Regions from separate parts of the Affinirhizobium capsici genome, predicted to be linked through region 2. Evidence: predicted binding sites of a transcription regulator. Region 2 holds the regulator's gene; each other region holds the start of a gene.
The links. The regulator LexA, encoded in region 2, represses DNA repair genes until DNA is damaged. The targets are predictions, from matches to a motif close to TGTTCNNNNTGTGTTCNG.
Positions count from the first base shown of each region.

Region 1: radA (DNA repair protein RadA) is a predicted target of LexA. The motif match lies at 3,405-3,422, and genes of this name have one in related genera.
Region 3: dinB (DNA polymerase IV) is a predicted target of LexA. The motif match lies at 3,569-3,586, and genes of this name have one in related genera.
Region 4: AC0JZ1_RS17945 (ImuA family protein) is a predicted target of LexA. The motif match lies at 2,495-2,512, and genes of this name have one in related genera.

Region 1 is NZ_CDRNXD010000004.1:1,619,619-1,624,985, forward strand. It holds gene ftrA (transcriptional regulator FtrA) at 1-150, shown strand, start outside; gene AC0JZ1_RS11210 (AzlD family protein) at 172-474, opposite strand; gene AC0JZ1_RS11215 (AzlC family ABC transporter permease) at 471-1,169, opposite strand; gene AC0JZ1_RS11220 (AraC family ligand binding domain-containing protein) at 1,235-2,092, opposite strand; gene alr (alanine racemase) at 2,174-3,346, shown strand; gene radA (DNA repair protein RadA) at 3,468-4,871, shown strand; gene AC0JZ1_RS11235 (CvpA family protein) at 4,999-5,367, shown strand, end outside.
Region 2 is NZ_CDRNXD010000002.1:491,686-497,052, forward strand. It holds gene AC0JZ1_RS02160 (ComEC/Rec2 family competence protein) at 1-1,303, shown strand, start outside; gene lexA (transcriptional repressor LexA) at 1,284-2,006, opposite strand; gene AC0JZ1_RS02170 (VOC family protein) at 2,147-3,016, shown strand; gene AC0JZ1_RS02175 (hypothetical protein) at 3,038-3,577, shown strand; gene kdsA (3-deoxy-8-phosphooctulonate synthase) at 3,685-4,539, shown strand; gene eno (phosphopyruvate hydratase) at 4,641-5,367, shown strand, end outside.
Region 3 is NZ_CDRNXD010000004.1:1,171,791-1,177,157, reverse strand. It holds gene AC0JZ1_RS09060 (DUF4864 domain-containing protein) at 1-168, opposite strand, end outside; gene AC0JZ1_RS09055 (MFS transporter) at 369-1,589, shown strand; gene AC0JZ1_RS09050 (J domain-containing protein) at 1,651-2,232, shown strand; gene dinB (DNA polymerase IV) at 2,405-3,526, opposite strand; gene AC0JZ1_RS09040 (MFS transporter) at 3,746-4,978, shown strand; gene osmF (glycine betaine ABC transporter substrate-binding protein OsmF) at 5,102-5,367, shown strand, end outside.
Region 4 is NZ_CDRNXD010000006.1:100,912-106,278, reverse strand. It holds gene AC0JZ1_RS17965 (HpcH/HpaI aldolase/citrate lyase family protein) at 84-983, shown strand; gene AC0JZ1_RS17960 (DUF1737 domain-containing protein) at 980-1,186, shown strand; gene AC0JZ1_RS17955 (LysE family translocator) at 1,266-1,898, shown strand; gene AC0JZ1_RS17950 (metallopeptidase family protein) at 1,918-2,361, opposite strand; gene AC0JZ1_RS17945 (ImuA family protein) at 2,568-3,482, shown strand; gene AC0JZ1_RS17940 (Y-family DNA polymerase) at 3,523-4,953, shown strand; gene AC0JZ1_RS17935 (error-prone DNA polymerase) at 4,950-5,367, shown strand, end outside.

The DNA.
Region 1 (5,367 bases), on a different contig from region 2:
CTTTGCGAAAGCGAAACTTCGGTTGAAGACGTCGCGCGGGGATCTGGTTTTGCCTCTGCCTACACACTTCGACATCACTTTCGAAAACGTCTCGGGATTAGCCCAACGACTTTCCGCTCTCGCTTTATCGAGACGGGAACCAACGACTAGAGCGGTTTTCCTGGAAATGCTCTAAAGCCCAATCGCCCTAAGGCATGCCACTGTCGCCACACCTAAGCCCGCTGCGGGTAGAAGAGACAAGCGGAGGGCCGCAATTACTGTCACCGCACAGGCCATGGTTTCTGCCAGGCCCGTTGCAATGGCTGTTGGCGTGACGACGGCCATGAGGACTGCGGGAGGCACAGCGCCGAGTGCTTTTTCCGCGCGTGGAGAAAGCGAAAAGCGGCCAATCAGAAGTGCACCGAAAAGTCGGGTAAAAACTGTTGCTGCCATCATTGCAAGAATGACGGCAAGCGTTGAAAGGTCGAGTGTCATGCAAGCACCTCCTGCCGGGGCGGCGTGACAAGCACGACAGCGAGACCGGCCAGGGCACCCGCAGCAATGTACCATGGCCCGGATACGAGGCTATGGACAGTGAGTGAAGCAATGGCGCTGGCCGCCAGCACTAGCCCCGTTTCGCTCCCCTTCCAGAAACCCATCAACAAAACGATGAAGACCGCGGGAAAGGCGAAATCCAACCCGTAGACGGTTACGTCGCCAAGCAGCGTGCCGAAAAGCGCGCCGCCAGTGCTTGCCAGGACCCAGCCGAAATAAAAAGGTGCGGCAAGCCCAAGGTAGAAGGTAGGAGTGAGTTGCGCCTGACGAGCCCTCGCCTCGGCCAGCGCCCAGTTTTCATCTGCCATAAGCATCAAGGCTGGAATTTTTTGCCGAAGTCTAAAGCCTCCCAGCTTCCGCTCCAAAGATGCACCCATCAGCATGTGTCGGAGATTGACCAGCAGAGCGGCCAGACCGAGCGCACCCCAAGATGCGGGATGCGTCCAGAGATCCATGGCTACAAATTGCGACCCGCCTGCAAAAACCAATGCGCTCATCAGAGCAGCTTCGAGCGGTGAAAGCCCATTCCCCGTCGCCACGGTTCCAAACACAAAGCCAATCGGCAGTGCTGCAACGACCAAAGGCAATATGGTGCGAACGCCGAGCATTAGTTCGCTTTGTCGAATGTAATTCATCTGCAAAACCTCCAGATTGGAGGGAGTTACGCCAAGACGGCCGCGGGGGTCTTGAACGAAAGTGATCAGCCGCTTCGAAACACAGCGGGTGTCAGCCCCGTACGTGCCTTGAAATGCCGGGTCAGATGCGCCTGATCGGCAAACCCGCAAGCCATGGCTGTATCTGCAGGGGTGGCACCTGCGCGCAGTAGCTTGCGAGCATGACGGATTCTCAAATCCGTCTGGTAGGCGTGCGGCGTAATGAAATACTGCTTGCGGAAAGCCCTGATCATGTGGGCGCGACTAAGGCCTGCGACCTTCGCCAAAGCTTCCAGCCCAATCTCTTCATTGAAATTCTGCGCAATGTACTCCCGCACACGCCGCATGGCCAACGGTTCCTTATAAGTGGGGGCGTGCAGGAGCGAGCTACCATGGCGTGCAAACATGGTGGCAAGAACGCCATACATTCCCTCTTCTCCTTCAAGAGCTGTGCCTTGTTCGACGGCGCAATGAGCGCGGTTGAAGGCATGGGCCAAAGGCGCGTCGGTCAAAAGTTGGCGCGAAAAACTCGGCGAGCCGTGAAAGGCGCGGCCCGTCATATCCTCAATGATCTCCGTCAGAAGCGACATATCGGGATAGATCATTCGGTAGCGATAGCCGTCTGGCGCACCAGGCTGACCATCATGCACTTCACCAGGATTGATAAGGTAAAGCGCTCCGGGACCGGTGTACTCCCTCGAGCCTCGAATCATCGCGACTTGGCACCCACCCTCGATTGCACCGATCGAGAACGTATCGTGCGAGTGGGGTGAAAACTCATGCGTGATGAAGGAGGCCGAAAGGCACTCCATGTTTTTGAAACGGCTATCTCGCCAGAACCGGGTTCTCTCGGTGTAGGAAACAGGCGTCGCGAGGGCGGCCTCTTGCTGCGAAACATTGTGCATGACTTGAGAATAAGCCGGATCGACATCTACGTCTTGAACAAAAGTGATAGGGTGCCTTCGAATAGCAAAGAGGACTGTGCAATGACCGAACTTTATGACGACCTGCCGGAGATGGATGCCTTCGACACAGCGCCAGTTCGGTTGACGGTCGATTTGCAAGCTCTTTCTGAAAATTGGCAGGATCTTTCCCGCCGCTCTGGCAAGGCCCGCGCGGGAGCAGTCGTCAAAGCAGATGCCTATGGGCTCGGCATCGAAGATTGCGGCCTTACCCTTTATGAGGCTGGCGCTCGCGATTTCTTCGTCGCGGTTGCCACTGAAGGTGCTACGCTTCGCGCCTATGCGCCGGACGCCCGCATCTTTGTACTCTCCGGCATCTGGCCCGGTCAGGAGCAACTATTCTTCGAGAATGATCTGGTGCCGGTCCTGGCAAGCGAAGAGCAGCTGGCTTTCTGGATGTCGTTGATCGCAGAGATCGGCCCCTACCCCTGTGCGCTTCAGGTCGATACCGGTTTCAACCGGCTCGGCCTCTCTCGAGACGAAGCTATGGCGCTTGCGGATGACGTGTCGCGTCCCGCAAGCTTCGATCCGGTTCTCATTCTCTCGCATCTTCACAGCGCGGATAGGCCCAACGATCCACAGAATCGGGCCCAGCTTGAGTCTTTCCAGAAGGTTACAAGCGCCTTTGAAGGAATTGATTCAAGCCTTTCAGCTTCTGCTGGAATTTTCCTTGGCTCTGAATACCATTTTGATCTCACCCGCCCCGGCATCGCTCTTTATGGCGGCGATGCCTCTAGCGAAACGAAAAACCCGATGCGGCCCGTCGTGAAGGCTGAGGCACGCATTGTGCAGGTTCGCAGTGCGCTTGCGGGCGAGACGGTAAGCTATGGCGGTTCCCATCGCCTGACGCGGGATAGCCGTCTTGCGATCGCATCAGTCGGGTATGCCGATGGCTATCTACGCTCGTTTTCTGGCTCAGGCATTCCATTACGTCAGGCACTGCCACACGGAGCAAATGCGTTCTTCGATGGCTTCCACCTGCCTGTTATTGGACGCGTGACCATGGATCTCACTGTGTTCGATGCCACCGATCTGCCCGAAAACGCTCTGCGAGCGGGGGATTACGTCGAACTTTTCGGGCCAAACATGCCACTGGAGGAGGTTGCTCGCGCCGGGGGCACCATTGGCTACGAGCTATTGACCAGTATCGGCCTTCGCCATGAACGCCGCTATATCGGCGAAGAAGCCTACGTCTGATCAGAAACTGGCATCGAAAAATCGCGGACTTGCGGCGAAACAGACTCAACGCTATATGCAGAACAAAACGGGATCATACGCATTTTGCGAGCATGCTTCCGTATAGGAAGGACCTGTGTTGATGGCCAAGCCCAAGACCCAATTCATCTGCCAGAACTGCGGCACGGTTCACAACCGATGGGCGGGAAAATGCGATGGCTGCGGCGAGTGGAACACCATCATTGAAGACGACCAGATGGGCGGCATTGGCGGTGGTCCCGGCAAGACGCCCAAGAAGGGCCGGGCCGTTGCACTCACCACCCTATCTGGCGAAACGGAAGAGGCACCTCGTGTCCAGACCGGCATCGGTGAGTTAGACCGCGTAACGGGCGGTGGCTTCGTGCGAGGCTCTGCCGTGCTGGTGGGTGGCGATCCCGGCATCGGAAAATCGACGGTATTGATGCAGGCAGCCGCTGCTCTATCCCGGAAGGGACATCGGATTATTTATGTATCCGGCGAAGAGGCGGTGGCACAGGTGCGCCTTCGCGCCCAACGCCTGGGTGCGGCATCGTCCGATGTGCTTCTGGCGGCGGAAACCAATGTGGAAGATATCCTGGCCACCCTGGCAGAAGGCAAGCGACCGGATCTCGTCATCATTGATTCCATCCAGACACTCTGGAGCGATATTGTTGATTCCGCACCCGGAACGGTGACGCAGGTTCGAACCGGCGTTCAGGCCATGATACGCTTTGCCAAACAGACCGGTGCTGCCATGGTGCTTGTCGGCCATGTGACGAAGGAGGGTCAGATCGCTGGCCCTCGCGTTGTGGAACACATGGTGGATGCCGTCCTTTATTTTGAAGGCGACCGGGGGCATCACTATCGCATATTGAGAACGGTGAAGAACCGCTTTGGCCCAACCGATGAGATCGGCGTTTTCGAGATGTCAGATAAGGGGCTTCGCGAAGTCTCCAACCCCTCTGAGCTGTTCCTCGGCGAGCGCAATACGAAAGCGCCGGGCGCTGCCGTTTTCGCAGGCATGGAAGGCACACGCCCTGTTCTGGTGGAAGTTCAGGCGCTGGTGGCGCCCTCTTCGCTTGGCACAGCAAGGCGTGCGGTCGTCGGCTGGGACACATCGCGCCTGTCGATGATCCTTGCGGTGCTGGAGGCTCATTGCGGCGTGAAGCTTGGCCAGCACGATGTTTATCTGAATGTGGCTGGTGGCTATCGCATTTCGGAACCGGCAGCGGATGTGGCCGTGGCGGCGGCTCTCGTTTCGTCGCTTGCGAATACACCTCTACCCGCCGATTGCGTCTATTTCGGCGAGGTTAGCTTGTCCGGCGCGGTACGCCCCGTTTCGCAGACGGCGCAGAGACTGAAAGAGGCAGAAAAATTAGGCTTTGCCCGCGCAACATTGCCCGCATCTTCCACAGAATTGCCGAAAGCCGGGCGCAAGGGCTTGCTCGAAATCGAGGGATTGCCCGACCTCGTGGTGCAGATCGCAGGGTCTGCACGCAAATTTGCCAGCCAAGCGGAAGAGGATTGATCTTCCACTGGATCGTCCGCTGTTGTAAGAAAAGCGCAAAACCTCTTGCCTTTTTTGCAGCATCCGGTAGGGCCAACCGTATTCTCCCGCCGCGGCGGGAACCGAGAAGTCCTGGAGTACATCGTCCATGCCCATCACGATTTTCGACGGCATTGTCCTCGGCGTCACACTTTTCTCCGCCGTGCTCGCCATGGTTCGCGGTTTTTCGCGCGAAGTGCTGTCCATCGCCAGCTGGGCCGGAGCGCTGGCAGCCGCCTATTACCTCTACCCAGTTCTGTTGCCCTATGCGAAGAACTACACGGCAGATGATCGCATCGCGCTTGCTGGTTCTGCTGGCCTCATTTTCCTTGTAGCGCTGATCATCATCACGTTCATCACGAGCCGCATTGCCGATTTCATTATCGACAGCCGCATCGGCGCACTGGATCGCACGCTTGGCTTCCTCTTCGGCGCTGCACGCGGCATCCTGCTGCTGGTGGTTGCCGTCGCCTTCTGG
Region 2 (5,367 bases):
AGCCTTGGCAGCGACGCTCATACTTCTGCTCCACCCGTCCAGCATTATGGGTGCGAGTTTCCAGATGTCGTTCGGCGCAACCGCAGCTCTGGTTGCCGGATACAACATCTGGTCAAAACGCAGGCAGGCGCAGGATGGGCTGAGCGCCAATGGCCCCGTTGCTATCGCAGTCTCTTCCATTGCGGCCATCATAGGGGGCACAATCATGACCTCCCTGATTGGAAGTCTCTCGACAGCCATTTTTTCGATTGCCCATTTTAACCAGCTGAGCGGCTATGGCCTAGTTGCCAACCTCGCGACAATGCCATTCATTTCGGCCGTTGTTATGCCAGCTGGATTGCTGGGCATGTTGGCCATGCCCTTTGGGCTTGAAGCGCCTTTCTTTGTTGTAATGGGTTGGGGACTTGAGATCGTCATCAAGGTGGCAACGTTTGTTGCTTCTTGGGAAGGTGGCATAAGCACGGGCAGGGCGCCGCCTTATTTTCTGGCAATGACGTCCCTTGGGTTGGTCCTCGTTATTTGCCTGAGATCGCCACTGCGTTTTGCCGGTGTGTTCCTCCTCGCTAGCGGGATGCTTATCATGCTCTCAGGTATCGGTCGCAATGATCCAGACATGGTTATTGCGGAAGATGGAGAGACGCTGTTGATCCACCGCAAATCCAGTTCCTTCACAAATGAATCAAAATCATCGGGATTTCTGTTCGATAGATGGCGCAACAGCTTGAAGTTGGGCGAGATATTGCCCTCGGCTCGACGTCCCATCGATTTGGAAGTGGACAACGCCATGGAGAGGGCTGAACACGACAAGACGGAAGACACAGCTCCATCAGTGCCACTCGGTAAAACTACGCGACTGCGCTTAACTGAGGAGCAGATCAAAGCGGTCGACAGTGCCGTTCGAAGTGGTCTAAAGGCGATACCGAATGACCAATTCGTTTGCCTTCCCAAATTGCTGTGCCTAACGCAGACAATGGAAGGAGCAAAGATTGCTTTGGTTCAAGATACCCGCTTCTTGGGCTATGCCTGCGATCGTGTCAATTTGGTCATCGCCGCCCGAGCGCCATTCACCAAATGTCGATCAGGCGTCCTCCTAGTGACCACAGCCATTTTGCGAAGAACAGGAACCATCGAGATCCTGTTCAATGGGCAGGCCAATCCTAAGAGCTGGACCTATTCCCCGGCATTCACATCAACGGCAAGAGCATGGGAACTTCACCGCTCCTATGACTGGCGTTCACAGACATATGCCGCAACCGACGACGCAAATTTGGTTCAAACGTGGCTTAGTGGTAGCGGCGGATGAGACCAACCAGACGCCCCTGAACCTTCACCCGTTCTGGAGGGAAAATTCGTGTCTCATAAGCGGGATTCGCTGCTTCGAGTGCAATCGATGCACCCTTGCGTCGGAAACGCTTCAACGTCGCCTCTTCGTCATCCACGAGGGCAACGACAATATCGCCAGGGCTGGCCGTGCTGCCATTGCGGATAATAACCGTATCGCCGTCTAAAATGCCGGCTTCGATCATTGAGTCCCCTCTCACCTCCAAGGCGTAATGTTCTCCCGGTCCAAGCATTTCCATCGGGACGCTGATGGCGTGGGTGTTATTCTGGATCGCCGAAATGGGAACACCCGCCGCGATTCGACCCATTACAGGTATAGAAGCTGAATTGCTCTCATCCGCAGCAGCCTTAACTGGTTGAGGGGTTGCTGGAGCGGGTGGCGCTTTACCTAGAGACCCTTCAATAACGCTAGGAGAAAAGCCTCTTTTGGGGGCCGCACCTGCGCCGAAAGGTTCCGGAAGTTTGATCACTTCCAATGCGCGTGCACGATTCGGTAACCGGCGGATAAATCCACGTTCTTCCAAAGCGGTAATCAGGCGATGTATCCCCGACTTGGAGGCAAGCTCAAGCGCATCCTTCATCTCATCGAAAGAGGGCGGAACACCAGATTCCTTCATGCGAGCGTGAATAAAAAGAAGCAGTTCTTGCTGTTTGCGTGTAAGCATATCCGGCAACCCCATCGGGAAACAAATCCAGAACGGACCCTATATGTTCCAGTTGTGTTCTGCAAGGGCAACTTCGTGCACTTGTATGGAGTGACTCAAGACTCCAAAGTCGACGGACCAGCAAAGCATGGAAAAGAATGATGCGTAACCTCGACCATCTAGTTCTACCTGTTCCGTCACTTACGGCGGCAAGTCGTTTCCTTGGGCGTTTAGGCTTTAATGTCGCGGCTGAAGGTCATCATCCGTTCGGCACATCAAATGCGTGCGTGTTCTTTCCGAACGGCACGTATCTAGAACCTCTTGCAATGAGGGACGAGGGTCTTGCCAGGGCGGCTGCGAATGAGGGGAATGTGTTCACACAACGGCACCTGGAGCAAGGTAGACTTGGCAAGAAGGTAGGCTTGTCTGCATTTGTCCTGGCATCCGATGATGCAGTGGCAGATCATGCCTATTTTGAGCGGCAGCAGTTATCCGCAGGCTCGATGCTAACATTTTCGCGCGAGGCAAAATCTGCCGACGGCAACGCTGTGACCGCAACCTTTAAATTGGCCTTTGCCGACCTGCGTTCTGCCGATCTGTTTGCCTTCACCTGTCAACGAATCAATTCAACGTTGCCTGGCGGCGCGCTTCTTGAGCATCCAAACGGCGCGCTGGGCGTGGCCGAGGTTGTGCTTACAGCTTCTGACTCTGCGGAGGCGTCAGGTCGGATTGAAACCGTCTTGCAGAAGGAACCTGAAGCACAGGAAACCGATATCACGTTTAGGTTGGGGAACAGCTTAATTCGCATTGTGCGCGAGACTTCAGATTACTCCATCTCAAACCAAGATCGATCTTTTCGCGACCTGACGGCCTTGGGGTTTGTCATTGCGGTGAAGAGTCTGACGTCTATCAAAGGCATTCTCACAGCAACCAATGTGTCTTTCGAAAGGAAGGCCGACAGGCTGATTGTCCATTCGCAGCCTGAATTTCCGACAGTCTTGGGCATTGTCGAGCGATCCGACTCGCCTTGATTCTCTCGTGGAGCAATGAAGTTGATCAAGAAGCATGAAGCTAAAGAGCCAGATAGCAATGAAGCGCATCAGCGGCTTTTACGGCTCAATCAACTCCTACTTAACTGTGATAGCGCCACCTTTGCACTGGATGCTTGGTGTACGGAATACGGATCGCAAACGAGTGGGGTCTATGCCGAGCGTTTGGCTGATGAAACGGAAGTCATCGATTCGCAGGTGATAGCCCTTCTTGAGGTGTCTGAGGGCGAGGCACTTGCTTATCGCAGGGTGTATCTGATGTGGGGTGGTGTTGTCCTTGCGGAAGCTGAGAATTGGTACCGCCTCCAAATTTTAAGCAGCACCATGAAGAAGCGTCTTGAGCATACTTCGATTGCATTTGGACGTGCTGTTGAGTCCTTAAATTTTCGCAGAAAACTTCTATCTGCAGAACTGCTCTGGCCTTGTGGTGAAAGCCCTTTGCCGAAAAATGTTCTTCGCCATTCCGCCGTTCTGGAAACTGGGGCAGGCGTTCCCTTCAGCCTTGTCAAGGAGACATACTGCAAGTCTGTTCTCTTCATTTGAGACCCTTGCTAGGCCGTTTGGTGGCTCCCTTGGTGACATCAGCAAACGTCCCTGTTATGGACAAACCGCTTTAGGGCGGCAGTTGCCCGCTAACAAGGAGGGGTTCGATGAGCGTTCACGCCAATGCAAATGTAATAGTGGGCGAGGGTGCTTCTCAGGTTGTATTCGGCAACGATAAGCGCCTCTCGTTGATTTGCGGCCCATGCCAAATGGAAAGCCGCGAACATGCTTTCATGATGGCAGGTGCGATTAAGGACATTTGCGATAAGCTGAACATCGGCCTTGTTTACAAATCATCTTTCGACAAGGCCAACCGCACTTCGCTTTCTGGCAAGCGCGGTATCGGCCTTGATATGGCAATGGAGATTTTCGCCGATCTGAAAAAGGAATTCGGCTTTCCAGTGTTGACTGATATCCACACGGAAGAACAATGTGCGCTTGTCGCTGAAACTGTCGATGTTCTGCAAATCCCAGCGTTCCTTTGCCGACAGACGGATCTTCTCGTTGCAGCCGCCAAAACAGGCCGCGCAATCAACGTGAAGAAGGGCCAATTTCTGGCACCATGGGATATGAAAAACGTCCAGGCCAAATTTACGGAAAGCGGAAATCCGAATGTGATGCTGTGTGAACGCGGCGCATCGTTCGGCTACAATACACTCGTTTCCGATATGCGCTCATTGCCGATCATGGCGTCGCTTGGGTCTCCGGTTATCTTTGATGCTACCCATTCCGTTCAACAACCGGGCGGGCAGGGCGGTTCCAGCGGTGGCCAGCGGGAATTCGTGGAAACTTTGGCGCGCGCTGCAGTGGCGGTTGGCGTTGCAGGTGTATTCATTGAAACTCATGAAGATCCGGACAATGCGCCATCTGATGGCCCGAATATGGTGAAGCTTGAAAACCTGCCTCGGTTGCTTGAAACGCTGCTGGCATTCGATGCTGTTGCAAAGCAGGGTTCAAGATGAAGATGCGGCGGGACCTGTCATGTTCCCGCCATTGTATTTTGCGTTTCTTTTAGTAAGACAATCCCATACATTTCCTTCCCACCACGTAACAGGATAGGCTCATGACAGCTATTACCGACATCATCGCGCGCGAAATTCTTGACAGTCGCGGCAACCCGACGGTCGAGGTGGACGTGCACCTGGAAGATGGCAGCATGGGTCGTGCAGCCGTGCCGTCTGGTGCTTCCACCGGCGCGCACGAAGCCGTAGAACTGCGTGATGGCGGCAAGCGCTACCTCGGTAAGGGCGTTGAAAAGGCGGTCGACGCCGTCAATGGCGAAATCTTCGACGCTCTTGGCGGTCACGATGCTGAAAACCAGATCCTGATCGACAACCTCATGTGTGAGCTAGACGGTACGCCGAACAAGTCTCGCCTTGGTGCAAACGCGATCCTTGGCGTTTCTCTTGCTGTTGCAAAAGCTGCCGCCGAAGCTTCCGGTCTACCGCTTTTCCGCTACGTTGGCGGCCCGAATGCGCGCCTACTGCCAGTACCGATGATGAATATCATCAATGGTGGCGCGCACGCCGATAACCCGATCGACTTCCAGGAATTCATGATCATGCCGGTGGGTGCTGAAAACATCCGAGAAGCCGTTCGCATGGGTTCGGAAGTCTTCCACGTTCTCAAGAAAGAACTGGCGGCTCAGGGTCACAACACGAATGTCGGCGATGAGGGCGGCTTTGCTCCAGGCCTCGAAAGTGCTCCTGCTGCACTCGACTTCATCATGAAGTCGATTGAAAAGGCGGGTTACAAGCCGGGCGATGACATGCACATTGCTCTTGATTGCG
Region 3 (5,367 bases), on a different contig from region 2:
TATATCTGGCGAGGCAAATGAATAGGCTGCCTTCGCATCGTTCGCTCTCAGAGCATCTATTTGTTGCGAGATGATTTTCTGCGCCTCGGCCAGAGGGTCTTCTGCTTTCAAGGCACACAAAGGCGCGAGGAAGAAGAATAAGAATGCCATTGCTAAACGAGATTGCATGGGCGTTCTCCTTGGCAAGACGAAGCACCCGGTGGATGCGTTTGCATGTGCCTTCCGTCATGAGAGTGACACAAACTGTTTCCTCTTGGCAACTACGCTGCCAATTCAGAATTCGATCATGCGCTGTCGTGCGACTTCACCTTGTTTCCGCCGCAGCTGAGTGAGATTCATAAATCTGATTCTCCTCCCGGTAATGTCTTATGAAAATTCTCGCACCACCAGCGTTGCTGTTCTTTTGCAATGCGCTGATCTTCGTCTCGCTGTTTACGCGCCTGCCTTCAATTCAGGAGGGGCTGGATGTGGACAAGGCGTGGCTTGGGTTAGCCCTGTTGGGTGCGCCGCTTGGTACTTTCATGGCGCTGCCTGTCGCCGGTCGGATAGTGAATTTTCTCACACCGCGTGTGGCCGCGCCATTGATGTTGACGATTGCCGCAGCCATTACCCCGCTTCTTACTATTTTGCCGATCTGGGGCTTCTTCGCCTGCTTCGTGCTGTTTGGTTTCTTCCGTACGATTCTCGACGTTGCGGCCAACATGATTTCGACTGGCATTGAGCAGAGAACCGGGAAAAAGGTTCTTTCCCGCAGCCACGGTTTCTGGTCCATCGGCCTGTTGGTGGGCTCGCTGGCATCGGGCTTTGTGGCCGGTCGTGGCATATCGCCGTTCGTTCACCAGTCCGTAGCGGCCGCTATCGTCGCCGTTTGCTGCATCATTGTCTGGCGCATTGCGCCGCGTGAGACGCGTCTTGCGAAAGCCAGTGGGAAGCGACCAGTCTTCATTCTGCCGGATCGGATCATCGTCTTGATCTGCCTCATGGTGTTTGGAATCGGCATCAGCGAAGGCGCTGTTTATGATTGGGGTATCTTTTATCTTCGCGAGGTTCTTTCCGCAGATGCCTCGACGGCGGGCATTCTCTATGCGCTGTTCACGGTCGGTATGGGGGGAATGCGGCTTGTGGGTGATAAGCTGCGTGAAAAGTTCGGCACCAAGAGCTTGGTGCGAGCCTCTGCCGCCGGTGTCGCGTTAGGCGTCGTACTTCTGCTTGCTGCGAACAATCTTTATGTAGCTGGTATTGCGCTCTTCCTCATGGGATGCGGCGTTGCCTTGGGCTTTCCTCTGGCGGTCGCAACAACAATTGAACGAGGCAGGGGGCAGCCAGCCGATAACCTGGCGGCGCTTGCTCTCACGCTGCTGCTCTCGAATATCGGCGTGCCGCCAATGCTGGGTTTTGTCGCAGAACATGCAAGCCTCAGCATAAGCTTCGCTCTCCTCTTGCCCTTCCTGGTCTTGAGCTTCATCATGGCACCAGTGGCACAGGGCCGCATTCCGCGCTTCTTGGGGAGATCGGTGCCCGCGGCTGCAAACGATGGGGAAAAGGTGGCAACGGCCCCGGTTTCGCCACATGAAGCCGCGAGGGGTTGAGGCTTCCGGCGAAGCACTTTACGAGAGGGTGACCTTGGACAATTTGACACCAGGTGGAACCGTGATCGATCCCTACAAAACGCTTGGCGTAGACAGAGATGCAGATGGAGCCTCTATCAAGGCTGCTTATCGATCTCGCGCAAAAGCGGCGCATCCCGATGCGGGGGGAGATGTAGATGCCTTCTCGAAGCTAACCGCGTCTTATGAGCTGTTGGTTGATCCTGTACGCCGGAAGGTCTACGACGACACCGGCTTTGATCCGCAACTGACGGATTCCAAGGATCTGGAGGGTCTGCTGATCCTCGATTCGCTGGTCAATGATTTTATTCTGGATGAAAGAACACCAGGCACATTCGATCCGGTTGCAGCCATGCGTCGACGCTTGACAGACAAGATTGTCAATACCCGCATTCACATTCTGGAGCTTGAACGGCACCGGGGACGCATCCGTCACCACATAGATCGCATTGGCAAGCGACCGGAAAGCGATGTTCTAGGCAGAATGCTGAATGCCCGTTGCGACACTATCGCTGATGCAATTGGCAAGGCTGAGAACGAGATCAAGACCATTGAGCAAGCCTATGCCATGCTGGAAGGCTATTCTTATGAGCTGGAAGCGGAAATGCCGAAGGCTGCAGAATGATATCTGCTTCGTAAAGTGATCCCGGGCTGGACAGGTAAGAAGCTCGCCTGCCAATTCGTTGGCCATGAGAAGAAAGCGGAAAAATACCCATGTTCTCCGTCCCTGTCGTGTCCGCTTGACACAGCCCGGGTTCGGAATTTCCAACGACCAGTGAGCGACTATGTTCCGTTCTCTATCGGAAAAGAGGTAGCTGGCTGGCATCATCTTCTGTGGTCTCGCTGAGACTGGAAAGCGTAACACCGAGCAGACGTACACCGCGGCGGAACGGATAGACCGTTTCCAAAAGAGCTTCTGCAATCTCCAGAACCTCCGTTTCGCTCACGAATGCCAGCGACTGAGTTCGGCTCCGGGTCATCTGTTGAAAATCGCTGTACTTTACCTTCACCGTCACCGTCTTGGCGCAGAGATTACGAGCACCGCAATAGCCCCAGATTTTTGAAACCAAAGGCGCAAGCTCTTGCTTTGCCGGATCCAGCGCGTGAATGTCCTGAAAGAAGGTATCCTCGGAACCGACCGACTTTCGCACACGATCCGGCTTGACCTGACGATGATCAATGCCGCGTGCGATACCATAGAAGTAAGGGCCGGATTTGCCGAAGTGGTGCGCCAGGAAATTCAGGGATTTTGACTTGAGATCGCCTCCCGTTTGAATGCCAAGGCGATGCATCTTTTCTGCCGTGGCAGGCCCGACGCCATGAAATTTCTTGACTGGCAGTTGCTCAACGAAGGCTGGCCCCATGCGCGGGGTAATTACGGCCTGTCCGTTGGGCTTGTTCAGGTCACTCGCCATTTTCGCCAGGAATTTATTGTAGGAAATTCCGGCAGAAGCGTTCAAGCCTGTGGCTTCCTTTATCTTCTGGCGGATCTGGAGGGCAATCTCAGTCGCAATGGGCATGTCTTTGAGATTCTCGGTGACATCCAGATAGGCTTCGTCGAGAGATAGAGGCTCTATGAGTGGCGTGTACTCAGCGAATATCTCACGAATTTGCTGGGACACAGCCTTGTAGACTTCGAAACGTGGCTTGACGAAAATAAGCTCTGGGCACTTTCGTGCTGCCGTGACAGAGGGCATGGCAGAGTGGATACCGAACTTTCGGGCCTCATAGCTGGCAGCCGCCACCACGCCGCGCGCCGCTGCTCCTCCCACCGCAACAGGTTTTCCTCTTAGATCAGGATTATCTCGCTGCTCCACAGAGGCGTAGAAGGCATCCATATCCACATGGATGATCTTGCGGATAGCCTCAACCGAAGATTCTGGTCGCGCTCCGGCCCCTAACAATTTGTCCACTTTCATGCTGGCTGAAGGAATCACTTATTCAGCCCTCACTTTCTTATAAAGAACAAAAAAAGAACATATCAGGCTCGAAAGCAGGTGTGAAGGTGCATCAGGTGCCTACTCCCCATTCTACAACCTTGAGAAAGCAAAATATTAAATTTTATTCGCGAAGTGGCCGGTACGGAACCGGACAGGCGTTTCAGCATTGAGGCGAGCTTGCGCTAGGAGGCCCTGTCTTTGGCTGATTCCCTTTCTACTGATGTACGCCGCTCACTCATTGCCCTTGCTACATTGAATTTTTTTCTTGCCGATGCGCGGGACGGACTTGGTCCTTTTCTTGATGGATTTCTCGCAACGCATGGCTGGCAGCCGTTCACTCTGGGCGTTGTGGCCACAGTTGGCGGCATATTGGGAATGATCGCGACGCCGCTTTTTGGCGCTCTCGTTGATGCTTCTGATCGCAAGCGAACGCTCATCATCCTTCCTGTTCTTCTCGTAACCGCTATGGCGCTTTGGACATTGGCCACACCGAACAATTTTTCAGTGTTTGGTGGGCAGTCGGCAACCGCCGTTGTAGGTGCTGTCATCGGGCCTGCACTTATGGGCCTGACGCTGGGTCTGGTAGGTGAAAGGCGATTTACGGATCAGGTTTCACGCAACGAATTCTGGAACCATGCAGGCAATGTGTTCTCTCTCGCTGCAATCTATCTTGGCAGCATGTATTTTGGGTTGAATGGTGTGGTGGGCCTGATGGTGCTGACTGCTGCTGCCGCCATCATTGCCACGCTCGCAATCAATCCTCGCCATATTGATAACCGCGTGGCACGTGGTATGAATAGTCATGGCACTGACGAAGGTCCTTCTGGTTTCTCTGTTTTGACGCATAGCAAGGGTCTCATTCTTTTGGCCCTGGTGCTAATGATCTTCCATTTCGGCAATGCGCCGATTAGCCGCCTCATTGCGCAGAACTTCTCGATCCAGCTGGGCAGCCCATTCCGCACGACAGCCATTACGACGGGCGTTTCTCAGGTTGCCATGATCGTCGTGGCTCTTGCGGCGCCGCGTCTCATTTCACGGTTTGGACTCGCATCGATTTTCATCGTCGGTCTGATGGCGCTGCCCATTCGCGGCGCTATCGCGGGGAGTTTTTCAAACTTTGCAGCCATCTATCCAGTGCAGATCCTGGATGGCATCGGTGCTGGGTTGATCGGTATCGCCACGCCGCTTGCGGCAGAACGTATCCTATCTGGTACAGGCCGCTTTAACGTGGGCCTCGGTGCAATCATGACGGTGCAGGGGATTGGGGCTTCATCCAGCAATCTTGTTGCTGGCTGGCTGACTGATAAGGGCGGCTACTCTCTTGCATATTGGGTACATGGTGGTGTTGCCGCGTTCGCACTGATCCTTTTCGTCTTTGGACGCAAGGCCATTGCTCCCCCGTTGAAGAGAGAGCAACCGGTAACGGGCTGACGTGAAAGCCGCCAGCGAATTTTAGCGATGGCTGACTCGCTTGTTCTTCACGCTGCCCTAGATAGGGCTAAAGTTGCAGGCGGGAACCGAAATCGGGGTTCCCTTTGAGGGCGAGGGTGCTGGATGAAAAAGCAGATCAATTTGATGGGCGCCGCTCTGCTGGCGCTGGGTTTCTCCTTATCGGCTGCTCAGGCGCAGGTGGTCGTTTCCTCCAAGATCGATACTGAGGGAGGTGTGCTTGGAAACATTATCCTGAGCATGCTGAAGGCCAATAACATCGAGGCCACGGACAGAATCCAGTTGGGCGCAACGCCGGTGGTGCGCAAGGCTCTGCTGGCTGGCGAGATTGATATCTATCCTGAATATACGGGCAACGGCGCATTCTTCTT
Region 4 (5,367 bases), on a different contig from region 2:
GTGGGCTCTTATCTTGCGTCTTGCAAGAGCTTTTGCATTGCTGCGGTCTTGCATCGCATCACAAAGCTTGTCACAAAGTCGCGATGTCTGATCCCAAGCCTCCATTTCAGCCACTCTATCGGTCGCTCCTCAGCGTTCCGGCTATCAACCAGCGCGCCTTGGAAAAAGCGATTGCGCTTGAATGTGATGGTCTAATCCTCGATTTGGAGGATTCGGTGGCCGCGGAAAAGAAACAGGAAGCACGCGACAATTTGCGTTACTTCTTTTTAAAGCCCCGATCAGGGGCTCAACGTATTTTCATCCGCATCAATGCCCTCGATACCGGATTTGCTGAAGAAGATATGGCGCTCGTGTTGGCGCTTCAGCCGCATGGTGTGGTGCTTCCCAAGGTGGAAGGCGTCGCCAATCTGGAAAAGGCATCATCCTTTTTACAGTCAGCGCCGGCAGATCTTCAGCTATGGGCCATGATGGAAACGGCGCGCGGTGTGTTAAACTCGGGCTCCATCGCAGCGGCCAGAGACGATGTCGCCCCTCGCCTTTCCGGCTTCATCGTGGGTCTCAACGATCTTCGCAAGGAAACCCGTGTACTGCCAAAACCGGGTCGCACCTATCTCGTTTCCTGGCTGATGCAGGTGGTGCTTGCCGCACGCGCATATGGTCTTTCCGTCATCGATAGCGTGTTCAACGATTTTCGTGATGAAGAGACATTCGAGCAGGAATGCCTTCAAGGGCGAGAGATGGGATTTGACGGTAAGATGCTGATCCATCCGGCCCAGATCGAACCCGCAAACCGGCATTTCGGCCCTTCCGAAGCAGAGATTTTAGAAGCACATGCGATTGCCTCGGCCTTTGCGAAACCTGAACACGCCCATCTGAATGTCATAAATCTCGATGGCAAAATGATAGAACGCCTGCATCTGGAAGAAGCCGAAAAGCTTCTCGTCCAAGTGCAGCAGATTGAAAACAGAAAGACGAGCTCATGAAAATCTATCGCTTCATCACCGGCCCAGATGATTCCAGCTTTTGCCATCGTGTTACCGATGCCTTGAACAAGGGTTGGGAATTGCACGGCTCCCCGAGCCACACGTTTAATCAAGCGGAGAACAAGCTTTACTGCGGTCAGGCCGTGGTGAAGACTGTGCATGGCAAGGACTACGATCCGAGCATGAAGCTGGGCGAGCAGTAACACACATGTTCAAATGCTGGATGCGCATCGCAGAATCTGCGCATCCACTTAAGACCATCTCATTTTTCAAAGGTTGCATATGCCGGATATTTTGGCGCTGTCTACCTTTGCATTGATCGCTCTGGGCATGGTGCTCACACCAGGCCCCAACATGGTCTATCTAATTTCCAGATCCATCTGCCAAGGCCCGCTTGCAGGTCTTATCTCCCTGGGTGGAGTGGCCCTTGGCTTTGTCTTCTATATGCTCTGCGCCGCATTCGGCATTACCGCCATCGTGATGGCCGTGCCTTATGCCTATGACGCCTTGCGAATGGGTGGTGCGATTTATCTGCTTTATCTTGCCTGGCAGGCTGTAAAGCCCGGCGGAAAATCACCATTTCAGGTGAAGGAACTGCCGCAGGATAGCCCAGTCAAACTTTTCACCATGGGTTTCGTCACCAATCTTCTCAATCCGAAGATTGCCGTCATGTACCTATCCTTGCTGCCGCAATTCGTGCAGCCGGATCATGGCAGCGTGCTTGCTCAATCATTGGCGCTTGGCATGGTACAGATCATCATTAGCGTCAGTGTGAATGCTGCGATTGCGCTGACGGCAGGTTCCATCGCAGGCTTTCTATCGCGTCGCCCGGCCTGGATCACAGTTCAACGCTGGCTGATGGGTACTGTTCTGGCAGGTCTTGCCATTCGCATGGCAACAGAAGCCCGACGCTAAGAATGATAAAGGCGGCTGATCAACCTGTGCGATCCGCCGCTTCATCCGCGCTTTCCTCGATCCGCTCCATGTCGTCATCGCTGAGGCCGAAGTGATGGCCGATCTCATGGATCAGCACATGGGTGATAATGTCACCCAGCGTCTCTTCGTTTTCAGCCCAATAATCAAGGATGGGGCGCCGGTAGAGGCGAATACGGTTTGGCAGCTCGCCGGTTTCCATGGTGAAGCGTTCGGAAATGCCGCGCCCTTCAAACAGGCCCAGGAGATCGAAAGGCGTTTCCAGCGCCATATCCTCAAACACTTCGTCATCGGGAAAATCCTCGACTTCGATGGTAAGGTTCGCTGTTAGTGCACGAAATTCTTCCGGGAGATTGCCATAGGCCTCGATTGCCAACGATTCAAACGTACTGATAGTCGGGGCGTGGCGATCACGCCAATCATCTGTCTGGTCAACACGGGCCATATCTGCTCCTTTTCTGGAACCCATATAAGGTTTTCCAAAAAAATTTTCGAGAGTGGATTCAATCACCCGCTCGATGAGTCGTTGAAACTGGTTACTGCCCCGGTTGACTCTTTTCTCCACCTCTGGAATCCATAAGAACATAACATGAACATATAGCCCGATTGCGCGTTAGTGTGATGGGACCACAAAGCGATGGAGCTGACGTCATGGCGAAGACCGCCTTGGCGCAGGAGACTGTTTTTGCCCTGCGCGAAACGATTGCCCGGCTGGAAGGTAAATCCCTTCCAACGCTGGCCGCCGCAAAGGCGAATGAGACTGGAAAGAGCCTAAGAGACGAAGGCTTGATCGCGCCGACAGGTATAGGCCTTCTGGACGAGGCTCTGGAAGGAGGCTTGCCACACGATGGATTGACGGAATTGCGCAGCATTGGTCTTCGCCATGCAGGCGCATTGTCGGGCTTTGCCATGGCCTTGTCTTGCCTATACCAACAGAAAGATCAGCGACCGCTTTTCTGGATCTCAGACAGGATGGCAGCAAGCGATGCAGGCCTGCCCTACCCTCTTGGCCTGAAGCGCTTTGGTCTCTCCATTCACCGAATGCTGCATGCGGCACCGGCACGATTGGAAGATGCTCTTTGGCTTGCGGAAGCGGCTCTCTCCAGCGGCATCTTTGCTGCAATTTTGCTGGAGGTACGCGGAAACCCGGCAAACTTTGGTTTAACGGAAAGCCGGAGGTTGAGCCTGCGAGCCAAGGCTTCCTCAAGACCCCTTCTCATTTTACGCCACGGAGGCGAAGAGGAGGCATCCAGCGCCCTCTTTCGGTTTCACGTGGAACCTGCGCTCGCCGCAGCCCGTCGCCTGCCTGATGGATCGATGCTTGGCGGTAGCATCGGCTCATCCGCTTTCCGTCTCACTTTGGAGAAGAGCCGTAACCCGGCCCCCCTCTCCCTGAATCTGGAGTGGAACCACCATGACCGCCGTTTCTCGATTGCCGAACCCGCAGAACAAGCTGTTCAACAGCAGCCGCCAGCGCATTTTGGCGCTCCACTTTCCAAGGCTTTCGACGGATCGGATTCTTCGCCGCCGCTGGGGGCTATCCTGGCGTTTGACCGGGCGTCCTGAGGATCTTGCTTTCGTTTGCGCCGGAAAGCGCGACAATGCCATCCGTCTGACCGCTCTGGATAGCCATGCCCAGAGCCTTGGCCTCAAACTTGGTCAGGGCTTGGCAGAAGCACGCGCCATTTACCCTGCCCTCGAAGTCATCGAGGAGGATCAAGCGGCAGATAAGCGGTTTCTGGAAGCGCTGGCGGATTGGTGCGATCGGTATACCCCGCTTGTCGCCACAGAAGAAGGCAATGGCCTTTTTCTGGACATAACGGGCTGTGCCCATTTGTTTGGCGGCGAAGCAGCGATGTTGAGCGAGATCCTCACCCGGCTGGAGCAGATCGGCATGGAGGTGCGCGGGGCTATTTCCGGCGCACCCGGCCTCTCCTCCGCCATTGCCCGCTTCGATACCAGTCGCATCGTTGTAGAAGACGAACAGGAAGCAGCCCTTGCGCCGCTTCCCATTGCCTGTCTTCGTTTGGATGACACCACGGTTCAGGCTCTCGCCAAAGTGGGCCTTAAACAGGTTGGCGATCTTCTGGAAGCACCCCGCGCGCCCCTTGCCCGCCGCTTTGGTTCGCAGCTGCTGCTGCGGCTGGATCAGGCATTAGGGCTGGATGAGGAAGCCATTTCCCCGCGTCGCGCCATAGCCCATCTTTCAGCGGAACGACGACTGGCAGACCCCATCCAGGCGGAAGAGGATATTCTGGAGCTCGCCGGACAGGTTGCCCAATCCTTAAAGCCAGGTTTGGAAGCCCGCGGTGCGGGTGGGCGCGTGTTCGAGCTTGTTCTGTTTCGGGTGGATGGAAAGGTTTTCCGGTTGAAGGCAGGTGCGTCCCGGCCTCTGAGAGATGCCATACGCATTGCCAAGTTGTTTGCCGAACGATTGAAGGGCGTTCACGACGAGCTGGATGCCGGTTTTGGCTTCGAAGTGCTGCGCCTGAATGTGCTGCATCATGAACCTTTCGATCATACCCAGAGCGATTTCGAAGGCGATGACCAGAAGCATATGTCTCTGGCAGATTTTGTCGATCAGGTTTCGGCTCGCTTCGGACCCGATTGTCTGACCACCTATCAATTGCGAGAGAGCCATCTACCAGAGCGAGCTTTTCTGACCGTTCCAGCACTTGGCCATATCTTCAAACCCGTGCCAATCCCTGAGGCGGCACCGCTGATGGAGACGGCTCTTGCTGGCAAGGAAAGGCCGCTTCGCTTGTTTCGTCATCCGGAACCGCTGGAGGCCTATGCCGTGGATGTGCCGGATGGCCCGCCTATTCGTTTTCGCTGGCGGCGTTTGACGCACCGAGTTTGCCGGGCGGAGGGGCCGGAACGGATTGCTGCCGAATGGTGGCTGGATGGTGAAGACGCGCCAACGCGGGATTACTTCCGGCTGGAATGCGAAACAGGGCAGCGCTTCTGGGTCTACCGGCAAGGGCTTTACGACCAGGTGGAAAATCCCAGCTGGTATATGCACGGCATATTCGCATGAGACCGGCAGCGCCTGCTTTTTATGAAATCGGTGCACGTACCAATTTCTCTTTCCTGGAAGGGGCTTCTCACCCGGAGGAGATGGTGCAAATGGCCGCCGACCTTGCGCGGAATGGAGAGGTTCTGGGCCTTGGCATCGCTGATCGCAACACCGTAGCAGGGGTTGTCAAAGCCCATGCCCAATTGCGGGACCTGAAAGAGGATAGCCCGTTGAAGGTGCAGCCGGGCGCACAGCTGGTGTTTTGCGATGCCACGCCGGATGTTCTGGCCTACCCCATCAATCGCAAGGGATGGGGTCATCTTTGCCGCCTGCTGAGCCAGGGCAATCTTCGAACCCGCAAAGGCCAATGCGAGCTTTATCTGGAGGATCTGCTGGAATGGGGGGATGATATTATGCTGGCCATCCTTCCAGAAC